4 regions of the Providencia sp. Marseille-Q8014 genome follow, and region 4 is predicted to be linked to each of the others. Evidence: predicted binding sites of a transcription regulator. Region 4 holds the regulator's gene; each other region holds the start of a gene.
What was found. Region 4 encodes LexA, which represses DNA repair genes until DNA is damaged. Its sites were predicted from a motif close to TNCTGTATGTACATACAGNA; they were not measured.
Positions count from the first base shown of each region.

Region 1: the regulator LexA is predicted to act here: its motif matches at 1,661-1,680, upstream of ACWPW6_RS08105 (DinI-like family protein).
Region 2: the regulator LexA is predicted to act here: its motif matches at 1,269-1,288, upstream of rmuC (DNA recombination protein RmuC).
Region 3: the regulator LexA is predicted to act here: its motif matches at 1,621-1,640, upstream of uvrA (excinuclease ABC subunit UvrA).

Region 1 covers NZ_CBCOPT010000001.1:1,862,782-1,865,998, reverse strand. The annotation lists gene ACWPW6_RS08120 (DUF1345 domain-containing protein) at 1-172, shown strand, start outside; gene ACWPW6_RS08115 (GNAT family N-acetyltransferase) at 467-883, shown strand; gene ACWPW6_RS08110 (GNAT family N-acetyltransferase) at 905-1,438, opposite strand; gene ACWPW6_RS08105 (DinI-like family protein) at 1,697-1,957, shown strand; gene ACWPW6_RS08100 (MipA/OmpV family protein) at 2,042-2,842, opposite strand; gene ACWPW6_RS08095 (hypothetical protein) at 2,865-3,107, opposite strand.
Region 2 covers NZ_CBCOPT010000001.1:622,823-626,039, reverse strand. The annotation lists gene rmuC (DNA recombination protein RmuC) at 1-1,225, opposite strand, end outside; gene ACWPW6_RS02660 (DedA family protein) at 1,330-1,860, opposite strand; gene ACWPW6_RS02655 (tyrosine-protein phosphatase) at 1,931-2,713, opposite strand; gene udp (uridine phosphorylase) at 2,924-3,217, opposite strand, start outside.
Region 3 covers NZ_CBCOPT010000001.1:593,347-596,563, forward strand. The annotation lists gene uvrA (excinuclease ABC subunit UvrA) at 1-1,558, opposite strand, end outside; gene ACWPW6_RS02530 (single-stranded DNA-binding protein) at 1,956-2,474, shown strand; gene aarP (HTH-type transcriptional activator AarP) at 3,082-3,217, opposite strand, start outside.
Region 4 covers NZ_CBCOPT010000001.1:477,485-480,701, forward strand. The annotation lists gene plsB (glycerol-3-phosphate 1-O-acyltransferase PlsB) at 1-660, opposite strand, end outside; gene ACWPW6_RS02040 (diacylglycerol kinase) at 775-1,149, shown strand; gene lexA (transcriptional repressor LexA) at 1,286-1,909, shown strand; gene zur (zinc uptake transcriptional repressor Zur) at 2,095-2,610, opposite strand.

The DNA of each region.
Region 1 (3,217 bases), 1.4 Mb from region 4:
CTCTGACTTTATGTATTTTTCTTTTACTATTGCTGTTGCATCACAAACAGCAGACATTGAGGTTGCATCGACACCTATGCGCCGTGCTGTTTTATTACAATCTATCATCTCTTTTATTTTCAATATGGCTATACTCGGATTATGTATCAATATCTCCGCAAGCTTGTTCTAACTGATTTAAACTGAAAATGCGAAAACATCCCCAAACTGAGCAAGTAGTCAGTGCAACACAATTTTATTTATCGTTTTGCATCTCTTTTTCACATTCAGATGGCGGCACACCAAAGATGACTATCATAAAGACAGTAAGACAATAACCAACATATTGACTAGTTTTTTGATTATTTTCATAGAAATAACCCATTGTGTTTTATTTATTCACTAAATTAGCACTGTTTATCATCGCAGCCATACCTCATTTAAGCACATTTACAATTCAGTCATGTTTATCAATAAGGAATACTCATTGCACATATTTCGACTAGCAACCCCCCCTGATATAGCATCCCTCATTCAGCTTGATAGTGTCACAACGGCAGAACGAGCGCAAAAAATATCTCAATGGGTCAACAACAAACATTGTTACCTGATTGAACAACAGAACCAAATTATCGCTTATGGGGTATTACACTACCAGTTTTTTGAATGTGCTTTTATTGAAATGATAATGGTTAATCAAGCCTTTCGACAGCAAGGTGCTGGTCTTTCATTGCTACAACAACTTAAACAGACTTGCCTTACTCAAAAAATATTTACATCGACTAACCAGTCAAATACTCCGATGCAACGATTACTCGATAAAGCCCAATTCAAACCAAGTGGCTTCATCGATAATCTTGATGAGGGGGATCCCGAACTTATTTACTTTTGCCAATTAACCTAGTTAATTGGCAACATCTTATTTTTAGAGTAAAGAAGGTTGCATAACAACATTGATTAATTTTTGATAAAATCGTTGATATATTTGCGGGTTGATTTTTATTGGATAACTCAATATTTCCAACTGATGAGGTTTAAACTCTGGGTGATAACTAGGATGAATATGTGCATATTCATTTTGTTTAAATCCACAATGCAGATAAAAACGTAATCGCTTTTGACTAATTTCATCAATGACAGGATCAATTTCCAAGATAATGTTGTTCACCTGTTTAGCAAATAACTGTATGACCTTTTGACCATAACCCTGCCCCCTTAGAGCCGATGAAACTGCAAGATGTTCAACATAAAAGAAATCATCGACTCTCCAACTGCCTATAAAGCCAATAAAAATACCGTTATCAGAAAAATAGTATAAATAATAATCCTCATGACTAAGGATACTTTGCCGCCCTTGATAACTTCTTTTTTCATGAGCGGGGAATGCTGAATCATACAGTTGGTTTACATTTGCTATTTCTAAAACGTTTCTGCTAGTCAACCTTGTTACTGTGAGCATGCGACCTGAACCTATCCTATCATCTTAAAAAAACCTATTTAGCATACTTATTCTCTTTTTCTAGGCAACTCATTTTAAGTTTTTATCCAGTGTTAACCCTTACTAGCGCATTGTTTTATTTTAACTTTAAAAAGTAAAAAACCGTGGTTGCACATATTCTATGTGTCATTGAAAAAATATTATCGATCTGATATTGACTTTATTCGTGACTCAATCTAAAAATACTGTATACAAACACAGTATTAGTTAGAGGCGACTATGTTACGCATTGAAATTTTATTTGATAAAAATGCACCACAAAAACCTAGTGATATTATGTTGCAAGCTCTTGAGTCTGAGATAACGCGCAAACTCAGCCCACAATACCCAGATATGGTGACTCGGGTAGGTTTTAGCTCTGGTCAACGTATTAATATTTCTGGAACCAAACTTGCCCAAGACAAGGTTCGTATCGAAGAGATATTAGAAGAAATATGGATGGATGATGGCTGGATCCCAGAACAAACGTTAGAGGATTAAGCATGCATAAAATTAAAGGAATGTCTGGATATCGTCTATCGTGTCCAGCATTCCTTTATTGTTTATCATCAACAGAATGATAAATTAAAAAGTATACCTTACTCCACCTAAACCTACCCAACCTAGGCGTTGCTCCGTGATGGAACTTTTTGCTGCATCACCGACAAGATAATAAGCCCCAACCCCCGTGTAAAAGGTTATATTTTCATTCCAGTTATAGTTTAGGATAGCGCCTCCATGAACATCTTTAAATCCACTCCCCGCATCATATTCACTAAAACGGGAACGGCTCGCCTGTAGTGGAGAAACGCCAAAATAAGCTTGATTGTAAGCTTTATTCCCCCAGGTGGTTGCTAGCGTATATTCGATATCCCACCGATGACTAAACTGATAATAACCAATCCCACCCATTTCAACATTGACAGTTCTACCAATATTTCGTCCACCATAATGGCGATCTTTCGTTGCCATATTGGCAGAAAGGTAAAGCTGAAAATTATTAATAGAATAATTAATTTCTGCCCCCACGAGCATGGAGCTATCTAGGTCCCCCATACCTTTTAAATCTTCATTCTTATGACCCAAAATACCTATTTTTTCATCTCGTCCTGCGTCATAACCTAACCGACTGGAAACCGTTAAGTTTTCGGTTAAACCAATAGCCCATTCTGCTCCCTCTAACCCTAAGCTAAATACGCCGTAATCATCGGAAATATATCCGTAGTTCACATCAACGGTTGGCGAAAATAAGTATTTATTAGATCCTTCATAAGCAGGCATAACAGAACCCCCTGCCCCCAAAACTATGACACTCTCCCCTGCGACGACAACACTGTAGGGTGACAAGGCAGTGACTAATATTGCCGCTGAACACAAACGTTTCATTAAAATATCCTATCTGGTTCTGTTAATAAATTTTTTGTCGAATAAATGCTTTAATTTCTTTTATGGGCTTCAAATTCTTTTTAAATTCGTCTTTTATCCTTTCGTTTTCAATACCATTTCTAGTATGTGTATTCTCAGCTAACTGATTAAATGAAAGCGTTGGCATGAGCATTTTCTTTGAAGGACTAAAGTTTTTTCCCATTAAAAACATTGAGATAAGAATAACAGTAACGAAAATAGGGAGTTCAATTAATTGTAATTTCATTTTAGTTATTCCAAGGATTGCAAAGATGTTAAAATAGTAATCCTATTCGCGCTTCGTACCTTAAAAATGGGTTAAACAAACCTTAAGAGATCATTAAATCTCTCATTGAA
Region 2 (3,217 bases), 150 kb from region 4:
TTTTCATTGCTGATTGATAAGCCTGATCTGCTTTATCTAAGCTGGCGCCTAAAAGCTGCATATCCTCGACAAAAAGGCGCAACTTATCATACATTTTCGCTGCTTTTGTCGCAATTTCTTGCGCATTTTGTCCTTGTCGTTCGTACCGCCATAAGTTATTGATTGTTCTCACTGCAACCAATAAGGTAGAAGGACACACTAACATGATATTCTGTTTTATCCCTTCATCAAGTAACTCAGGCGATTCTTTTAAAGCTAACAAATACGCAGGTTCAATCGGAATGAACATCAAGACATAATCAAGGGAGCGTATTCCTGGTAATTGGTGATAATCTTTACGGCTTAAACCACGCATATGATTACGAATTGAAGCGACATGATTTTTGAGTGCATAGGCTTGTTCTTCAGGATCTTCACTATTGAAATAGTTTTCATAGGCGACTAATGACATTTTAGCATCAACAATGACGTCCTTGCCTTCAGGTAGGCGAATAATCACATCGGGTTGATAACGGCTATTGTAGCTTGTGTTTATACTCACCTGTGTCTCAAACTCACTACCTTGACGTAAGCCAGAAGCTTCAAGGATACGAGTCAAAATCGTTTCTCCCCAATTCCCTTGGATTTTATTATCACCTTTAAGAGCACGCGTTAAATTAACGGCTTCTTTCGTCATTTGGTTGTTTAACTGTTGTAATTGACGAATTTCATAAGCCAAGGTGTGCCGTTCTTTAGCCTCTTCCCCAAAACTTTGTTGAACTTGCTGGCGGAAACCTTCAAGTTGCTCACGAAATGGTGACAGCATGGCGATTAAGCTTTTCTGTTGCTGCTCTGACACTCGTCGTTCACTTTGTTCGAAAATACGGTTTGCCAAATTTTCAAATTGTGTAGTCAGCCGCTGCTCACTATTTTGCAATAGCCTTTGTTTTTCTTCGTTAGCTAATTGATTTTGTTCAAAACGTGTGGTGATTTCCCGTAGTTCAGCTTCCTGCTCACGGTTAATGTCTCGCAATGTACGCAGCTCTTGATCAAGACGCTCATACTCCATTTTCCATTCAGAAAGATGGATGTTTTTTTCATCGCTTGCCGCAAGCTGACGGTTAACTTGTTGGAGTTCTTGTTCTTTTTGGCTCAATTTTTGTGCAATAGAAAACCAGACAGCCAAACCGCCAATTAAAATACCACCGAGGGCACCAATAACCCCATATAGTAGAGAGGTATCCACTGTTAAATCCTTACATTACGTGATCCAATGTAAAGTAATCGGATACTGTATATCTGTCCAGAAGTAATTTGAAGTAAGCCATAAATTGCGAACAGCTTCGCAGCTTATCCCATCCAATGAGCCAACCAACGTAGGCCAAAAGCGCCTGGCGCTAATATACCGAATGCCCATATCATCGCAGAAACAATATTCGCGACTTGAAAGTAACGTTTCGGCATTTTACAAATGCCTGCAACTAAAGGTACTACGGCTCTAAATGGTCCAAAGAAACGTCCTAAAAATACGCTCCAGATCCCCCAACGATTAAAGAAGTGCTGCCCGCGATCTATCATCTGTGGTTTACGAGAAATAGGCCACATTTTACGAACATTGTCTTTGTAGTGAAAACCAAACCAGTAAGAAAGCCAATCACCAAAAAACGCGCCTAATGTCGCGGCAAGCCATACAGGCCAAAATGTGATACCGCTTTCTCCGATTAAAGCCCCTAAGCCAAGTAAAATGACGGTCGCAGGTAACAGTAAGGATAAAAATGCTAAAGATTCACCAAAAGCGAGAAAGAAAATGATTGGTAGTGCCCATATTTCATGTTCACGGGTAAACTCAGTCACCGCATGGACTATTTCATTTAGTGTCACCGTCATTTCTCCCTTAATGATAACTTGGTGAGTACATTAACGAATATGTAATAAACCAATATTAAACTAACTATTCGATAAAATAGCTTTGCAGCACGCTGCGACCAGACTTATCCAAACCAAAATCCGTCTCTAACCACTTATCAATGCTGCCATAATGATTATTTATACTATTTATCGCTGTCAGTAAAAACTCTTCGCGTACTGAATAGACATATTCAAACTTCTTCACTGCGCTTTCGCTCATTCTCTGGGCGTGTTCTTCCAGTAAATGCTTGCGATATGGGGCCAACGTTTCGTTTGTTAGCAAGTAATCTTCCATGACGGTGTCTAAGTCAGCGCCAAGTGCAAATAGTACTAAAGCTGAACCAACGCCGGTACGATCTTTACCAACGGCACAGTGCTGAACGATACCACCTTTTTCTGGCTGCTTTAGCATATTCACCAGTTGATGATAAGCTGGATTATTTAGCGGCAGCAGTTCGTAAAGACGGTTCATGAAAATTTTAGGATCAAATTTTTCAAGGAGTTCAGGGGTTAATTTATCAAGATCAGCACTCACCTCTTTAGCCATAGGGTTTGCAGGTGCATTAACATAATGAGCGCCATCCCAAACAATATCTGGTTTTGATTTAATTTCAGCAACATCGCGATAATCTAATATCTGATAGAGATTTTGATCTTGTAAAATGATCAAATCCTCTTCAGTTAAATGGTTGAGAGCCCCTGAGCGAAACAATAAACCTGACTTAATTTTATTACCATTCGCTAATTTTTTCCCACCAAGGTCACGGAAATTAACGCCGCCTTTAAGAGGCAATACTGAAGGGTGCAAATAAGGTGTTTTGGTCATCATCTTCTTACCTATAATGTTGATTGTTCTCAAAACCATAACAGATTATGCCTCGAAAAAAATCAGAAAAAATACCTGCAATTAAGCAGGCATTAATAAAATGAGCGATAAAGATGAAAATAAACCAAGAGAGAGAAAGTGAACTGGGCTCGTCTACTGTTTATTCACAACCGAGTGAAAGCGTAAGTAAACGAGCCAGTAATGACGCAATTAAAGTAGGCGGCGAGCAGCCTCAACCACAATACTCAACACATTACCTTCTGTTTTCTTCAGCAAGGCTTCATTAGGGATTTCTTGTTGGGTACGGTTAACAATCACACCAGCGACCATACCAGCCCGTAAACCTTGGCTTGAACACATAGTCAATAATGTTGCAGATTCCATTTCATAATTCATGACACCCATATCTTGCCATTCTTTCATTGAACCTCTGAAATGGCGCATCACACGGCCTGTATAGGTATCGTAGCGTTCTTGTCCTGGATAGAAGGTATCAGAGGAAGC
Region 3 (3,217 bases), 120 kb from region 4:
GGAGTCCGATTGAAGGCTCATCAAGGACATACATAACTCCAACAAGCCCTGCACCGATTTGGCTGGCAAGACGAATACGCTGTGCCTCACCGCCGGATAAGGTATCCGCGGAGCGAGAAAGGGTTAGGTAATTAAGGCCTACGTTAACTAAGAATTTTAATCGATCACTGATTTCTTTTAGGACTTTTTCGGCAATTTTCGCCCTTTGTCCGTTGAGTTTTAGATTTTGGAAAAATGCCATAGCATGGCCAATGCTGTAATCGGCAATTTCAGGTAACGTGGTGTTTTCGACGAAAACAAAGCGTGCTTCTTTACGCAAGCGAGTTCCGTGACATGTCACACAAGGCCGGTTGCTGATATATTTCGCCAGTTCTTCACGTACCGCAGTAGATTCCGTTTCTTTATAGCGGCGCTCCATATTATTGAGCACCCCTTCGAATGGATGGCGGCGAACAGTGATATCACCTCGATCATTACGGTATTTGAACTCAATGGTCTCTTTCCCTGAGCCATATAAAATAATTTTTTGAATCGATGGGCTTAGGGATTCATAAGGAGCTTCAACATCAAATTTATAATGTTCCGCTAGGGATTGTAGCATTTGAAAATAGTAGAAGTTACGGCGATCCCAACCGCGGATAGCTCCTCCGGCTAAGGAAATCTCCGTACTTTGAATGACTCTTTCCGGATCAAAGAATTGTTGAACGCCAAGGCCATCACAACTTGGGCAAGCACCAGCCGGATTGTTAAAGGAAAAGAGACGTGGCTCTAATTCCATCATGCTGTAACCGCATACCGAGCAGGCAAAATTAGCGGAGAAAACGAGCTCTTCAGCTTGCGGGTCATCCATGTCGGCCACAATGGCTGTGCCACCCGACAATTCCAGTGCAGTTTCAAATGATTCAGCTAAACGTTGTGCAATATCATCACGGATCTTAAAACGATCAACGACCACCTCGATGGTGTGTTTCTTTTGTAATTCAAGGGGCGGTGGATCGGAGAGATCACAAACCTCACCATCAATACGCGCGCGGATGTAACCTTGAGAGGCTAAATTATCTAATAATTTGACATGCTCACCTTTACGATCTTTCACGACGGGGGCTAACAACATCATGCGGCGTTCAGAGGGCTGAGCCAAAACATTATCAACCATTTGGCTTACTGTTTGCGCTGCGAGTGGAATGTTATGGTCAGGGCAACGAGGTTCCCCAACACGAGCAAACAGCAAACGCAAGTAATCATGGATCTCAGTGATGGTACCGACTGTAGACCTCGGGTTATGAGAGGTGGATTTCTGTTCAATCGAAATAGCGGGTGATAGCCCTTCGATGTGGTCAACATCAGGTTTTTCCATCAGCGAGAGAAATTGCCTTGCATAAGCTGATAATGATTCAACATAGCGTCTTTGACCTTCCGCATAGAGCGTATCAAAGGCTAATGATGATTTCCCTGAACCGGACAACCCTGTAATAACTATCAGTTTGTCTCGGGGGATGATGAGATTGATGTTCTTAAGATTATGAGTGCGGGCACCGCGTACTTCGATATTATCCATTTACCACTTCCCGGATGATTTGATAGTGAACAATCATAAGTGGATCATTATCGCACAATTTAGACTGAATGAATATACAGTATTCTATTAAAAAAAAGATTATACATGTTATACTTCAGGCTCTCGCATTGCTGACGATACTGATTCGAACACATCATTATACCGATAATGATGCGGCTGACTGGTCGTCGGTTTGTTTATCAGTTGAATTCATTGAAGCCTATATTTTTTGTCTATCAACACTGATAATAATGATAGGGCTTAAATTTTCAAAGCGGTTCGCATTTTGATTGAACAGCGGGGATTTTCATCGGGAATGCGTATGCAATACTTGATTGGTCGTGTTAAACTTCATGACCAATACAGAGATTAAATCTAATGCATCAGGAGTGTTTAAATGGCCAGCAGAGGCGTAAATAAAGTAATTCTTATCGGTAACTTAGGGCAAGATCCTGAAATCCGTTACATGCCTAATGGCGGTGCCGTGGCAAACCTGACTCTGGCAACTTCTGAAAGCTGGCGTGATAAGCAAACCGGCGAAATGCGTGAGAAAACAGAATGGCACCGCGTGGTTATTTTCGGCAAATTAGCTGAAGTTGCGGGTGAATATCTGAAAAAAGGTTCTCAGGTATACATCGAAGGTTCTTTGCAAACGCGTAAATGGCAAGACCAAAGTGGTCAAGATCGTTATACCACAGAAGTCGTGGTTAACATTGGCGGGTCAATGCAAATGCTAGGCGGACGCGGCGGTGAATCTTCAGGCCAAAGCCAAGGTGGCCAAGGTGGTTGGGGGCAACCACAGCAACCAGCAGCGCAACAATTTAGTGGTGGTGGCGCACCAGCGCGTGCACCGTCATCGCCAGCTCCACAAAGCAGTGAGCCACCAATTGATTTTGATGACGATATTCCGTTCTAAGGCTCGCCTAAAAATAGAATGTTGAAGAATGATAAAATACCCTTATTTTAAGGGTATTTTTATTTGTTCAGGAGAGTCTTTGATACAATACTTATTATTCATATAGTTAACTAGGATGGCTAACTTTCTGTTAGCTTGATAAGCCTATTGTTTTATCGTTATGAGTATAAAAATTAATATCAAATCGTTCTTTAAAAAGAAAAACGATGATAGAAAAGAAGTGAATCACCCCCTGTTACTTATTTTATTATTTAAATTGAGTTATTGAACATTGATTTTAATGATGTGAATGAAATGGTGAGTTTGATTGAGCATCATTTTTAAACATAACAGAAAGGTATCGATAGATATTCCACGAAGGCGGCTTTTGTTTATTATTGATGTGTGTTTTGGGGATGCAATAACCTTATTATCATTCAATTATAGTTTTTTTATAAAGTTAAACCTTAAGGGTTGATTAAAATTTTATTAAGGTTTCTTTAAGTATTGTTTTAATGAGTTATTAATGACTTCATTGATAAAAAAGCCCCTGAGAGTGATTACAAGGGGCTTTTTAGATAGTGATATCAGAAAGTTTTAAATATTGATGTTTTTTCATATGAAATAATTAAGCTACCTTTGGTTCCAGTAGTAGCGGATCATTATCATAATTATTTGCAAGTCGATATAAAGAAGGTGATGTACCTAAATACGCTTTAAATCTTTTTGCGAATGATTGTTGCGAGTCAAATTGATATTTAAGC
Region 4 (3,217 bases):
ATTGAAAAGATCTTGGCGGGCAGGCAGTTTCGGACCAACCGCCGCGAGGCGTTGACGTGAATAATGGATACGGGCAACACGTGCTAGTTTATTCGCAATAATCGTATCGGTACCATGCTCTTGCGCCATCACTCCCATGGATACGGTTGGCGAAAAACGGACAAAACTATCTCGCCCAAGCCAAATCACGGCAAAGAATTTTTGGATACCGTTGAGTAAGCGTAAGGGGGGAGCCGGTGTATGGCCTTCTCGTCCAGGTGCACGACCAAACATCACGGATGCAGGTAGCATTTGAATATCGAGATTCGGATTACTACGATGCAAGTCTAGGTATGCATGGAATATTCTTACTGACTCTTTACGTGGGTTTGGTGAGTAGTAGCGAAAGACTCTCGGACCATCATCAATGAAGACATAGGCCGGTAATTTAGTGCCATTAATGTCATTATCGACCAACGGGTCAGGTAGACCGATCGATAAGCATTGGTGACGTAATGTTAAAAGGTCAGACTTGGAATGATAAGGCAACACGTATAACGTGGGCCGGCTGGTGTCCAATTCCAGTTCTGATATCGGGTCTGTTGGAACGAGTTTACTCTTTACCAGTAATTTAAGTGGTAAATTCAACGTGTTGTAATATATTTTACGCCATAGTGACATAAATGATTATAGCCTCTTGTTAACAATGCTTCGCAAGCATACCAGAAATCAACTGGCAAATGATTAACTTTGACCGCAAAAAATGATTATTGTTTGTAATTTTGAGGAATAAATATGGCGAACCAAACTAAGGGATTGACTCGTGTAATAAAGGCTGCGGGGTATTCCCTTAAAGGATTAAAGGCGGCTTGGATTAATGAAGCGGCCTTTCGGCAGGAATCTGTTGCGGCATTGATTGCCGTCATTATCGCGCTGTGGTTGGATGTGAGTTATATCGATCGATTATTGTTGATCAGTTCTGTTGTGCTGGTGGCGATTGTTGAATTACTGAATAGTGCAATTGAAGCGGTGGTTGATCGCGTGGGCAGTGAATATCATGAATTGTCTGGTCGAGCTAAAGATATCGGTTCTGCCGCGGTGTTTGTGACCATTGGACTCGCGTTGGTTATTTGGGCAACCGTTTTATGGCAACACTATTTTGCTGGCTAATGTAGAAATTGTCGCAAATCGATAAATCCTTGATGAGCTTTCAACAAATATGGCACTTCAGTGATTTAAGTGTTTCAAAACTTCATTTACCTGTATATACTCACAGTCTGACTGTATAAACAAACAGGGGAACGAGATGAAAGCACTGACGGCTAGACAACAGCAGGTTTATGATCTGGTGCGCGATCACATTTCTCAGACGGGTATGCCACCTACACGCGCTGAAATAGCAGCAAGCCTTGGTTTTCGTTCGCCTAATGCGGCAGAAGAGCACCTTAAAGCCTTGGCACGTAAAGGGGTCATTGAGATTGTTTCAGGGGCTTCTCGTGGTATCCGTTTACTACTTGAAGAAGAAAATGATGCTGAAGTTCAGGGGCTTCCTTTGATTGGACGTGTTGCTGCTGGCGAACCTCTATTGGCTCAAGAGCACATTGAAAGTCATTATCAAGTGGATCCTGCTCTATTTAAGCCCCATGCTGATTTTTTATTACGTGTTAATGGTATGTCAATGAAGGACATTGGGATTATGGATGGCGACCTTTTAGCTGTGCATAAAACACAAGATGTCCGTAATGGGCAAGTGGTTGTTGCACGTATTGAAGATGAAGTGACTGTGAAACGCTTTAAGCAGCAAGGTAACCGTGTTGAGTTAATCGCTGAAAATGCAGAATTTGCTCCGATTATTGTTGATCTGCGTCAGCAGAATTTTACAATTGAAGGGCTAGCGGTTGGCGTGATCCGTAATGGTGACTGGTGCTAATGTTAGCGCCATAAAATACCCTCAAAAATATTGCTGGCAGATTTACTATGTATCTATTTTAGGAGTCTGCCTGCGATACCTTTCTTTTACTCATTAGTGAGTTTATCTGTGCACCCGACTTATTAAGAGACATAAAATATTACACTCTACTATAGTGTGTTTTGTCTATTTTATTGTCTTAGTGATTACTTTTTCTTTGTCTTAATAGGTTGTTCATGGTCATGATGACAATGCTCATGGTCTTTACAGCTAGCTAACTCACTGCATACTCGGCATAAACCATGGTTCTCAACGACGGTATGACGGAGTTGAAATTGATTTTGATTAGCTAAATCTAAAATAGCAGCTTCTATGGTTCCGCAATCACTTTCTGCTACGCCACCGCAATGATCACAAATCAACATGACTGAGATATGGCTAGGATTGTCAAAGTGATGGCAGATAACATAGCTATTTGTCGATTCGATTTTATGAATAAAGCTCTGTTCCATTAAAAATTCAAGCGCACGATAGACTGTTGGTGGCTTGGCTTGAGGCTCGACTTCACGCAGCAAATCGAGCAGGTCATAAGCACTTATTGCACCGTGTTGTTGCGCTATTAGCCGTAGAACGGTTTCCCGCTGAGGCGTTAGCCTAACACCTCTTGATTGGCAAATTCTTTCGGCCATCACTAGCAGCTTATCCTCACTCATTATTTTCATGGTCGTTGACCCCACAGCAAAAATCCCAATGATAGTGAAGACAAGTTTACCATAACTTTATGATACATAGAGACTGAAATGAGAATGAATAAAAAGTGAGGCTTAGAAAAAAGCGTATTAGGAAAAAATCACAACCATTTAATATTCAAATAAATAAATCACATCTCACAATATACGTTAATATTGTATTTTAAGCATGTTACTAAAAGTGAGTGAAATAGGGTTATAAATGGCACCATTATACTCTGGTGCAATAAGTAATTTATTATCACGATAAAAACAAAACCAATACAAAATAATAACAATTAAAATGTAACTTTAAATTTAAAAAGTAACCTTCAGTAACACATTTCAATTGGGAGTTTTCTTATCTAAATTTTTCCCTATAGATTTTTATTTTGTTTTTATTGCTTTTTTATTTTTTAATTCTTATTTTTTGTTTTTAATCTATTGATGTCATTGTTTTTTGCTGTTACTGCGTGTTTCCTTATAAAAAAACGACTTTCTTTTTAGAAAAAATTATTAAGTTTTTATAAATACAAACTTACATTTTTATATATATTTTTCTAATTATTACTACTTTTAGGAGTTGGTGCTGCCTTTTTTA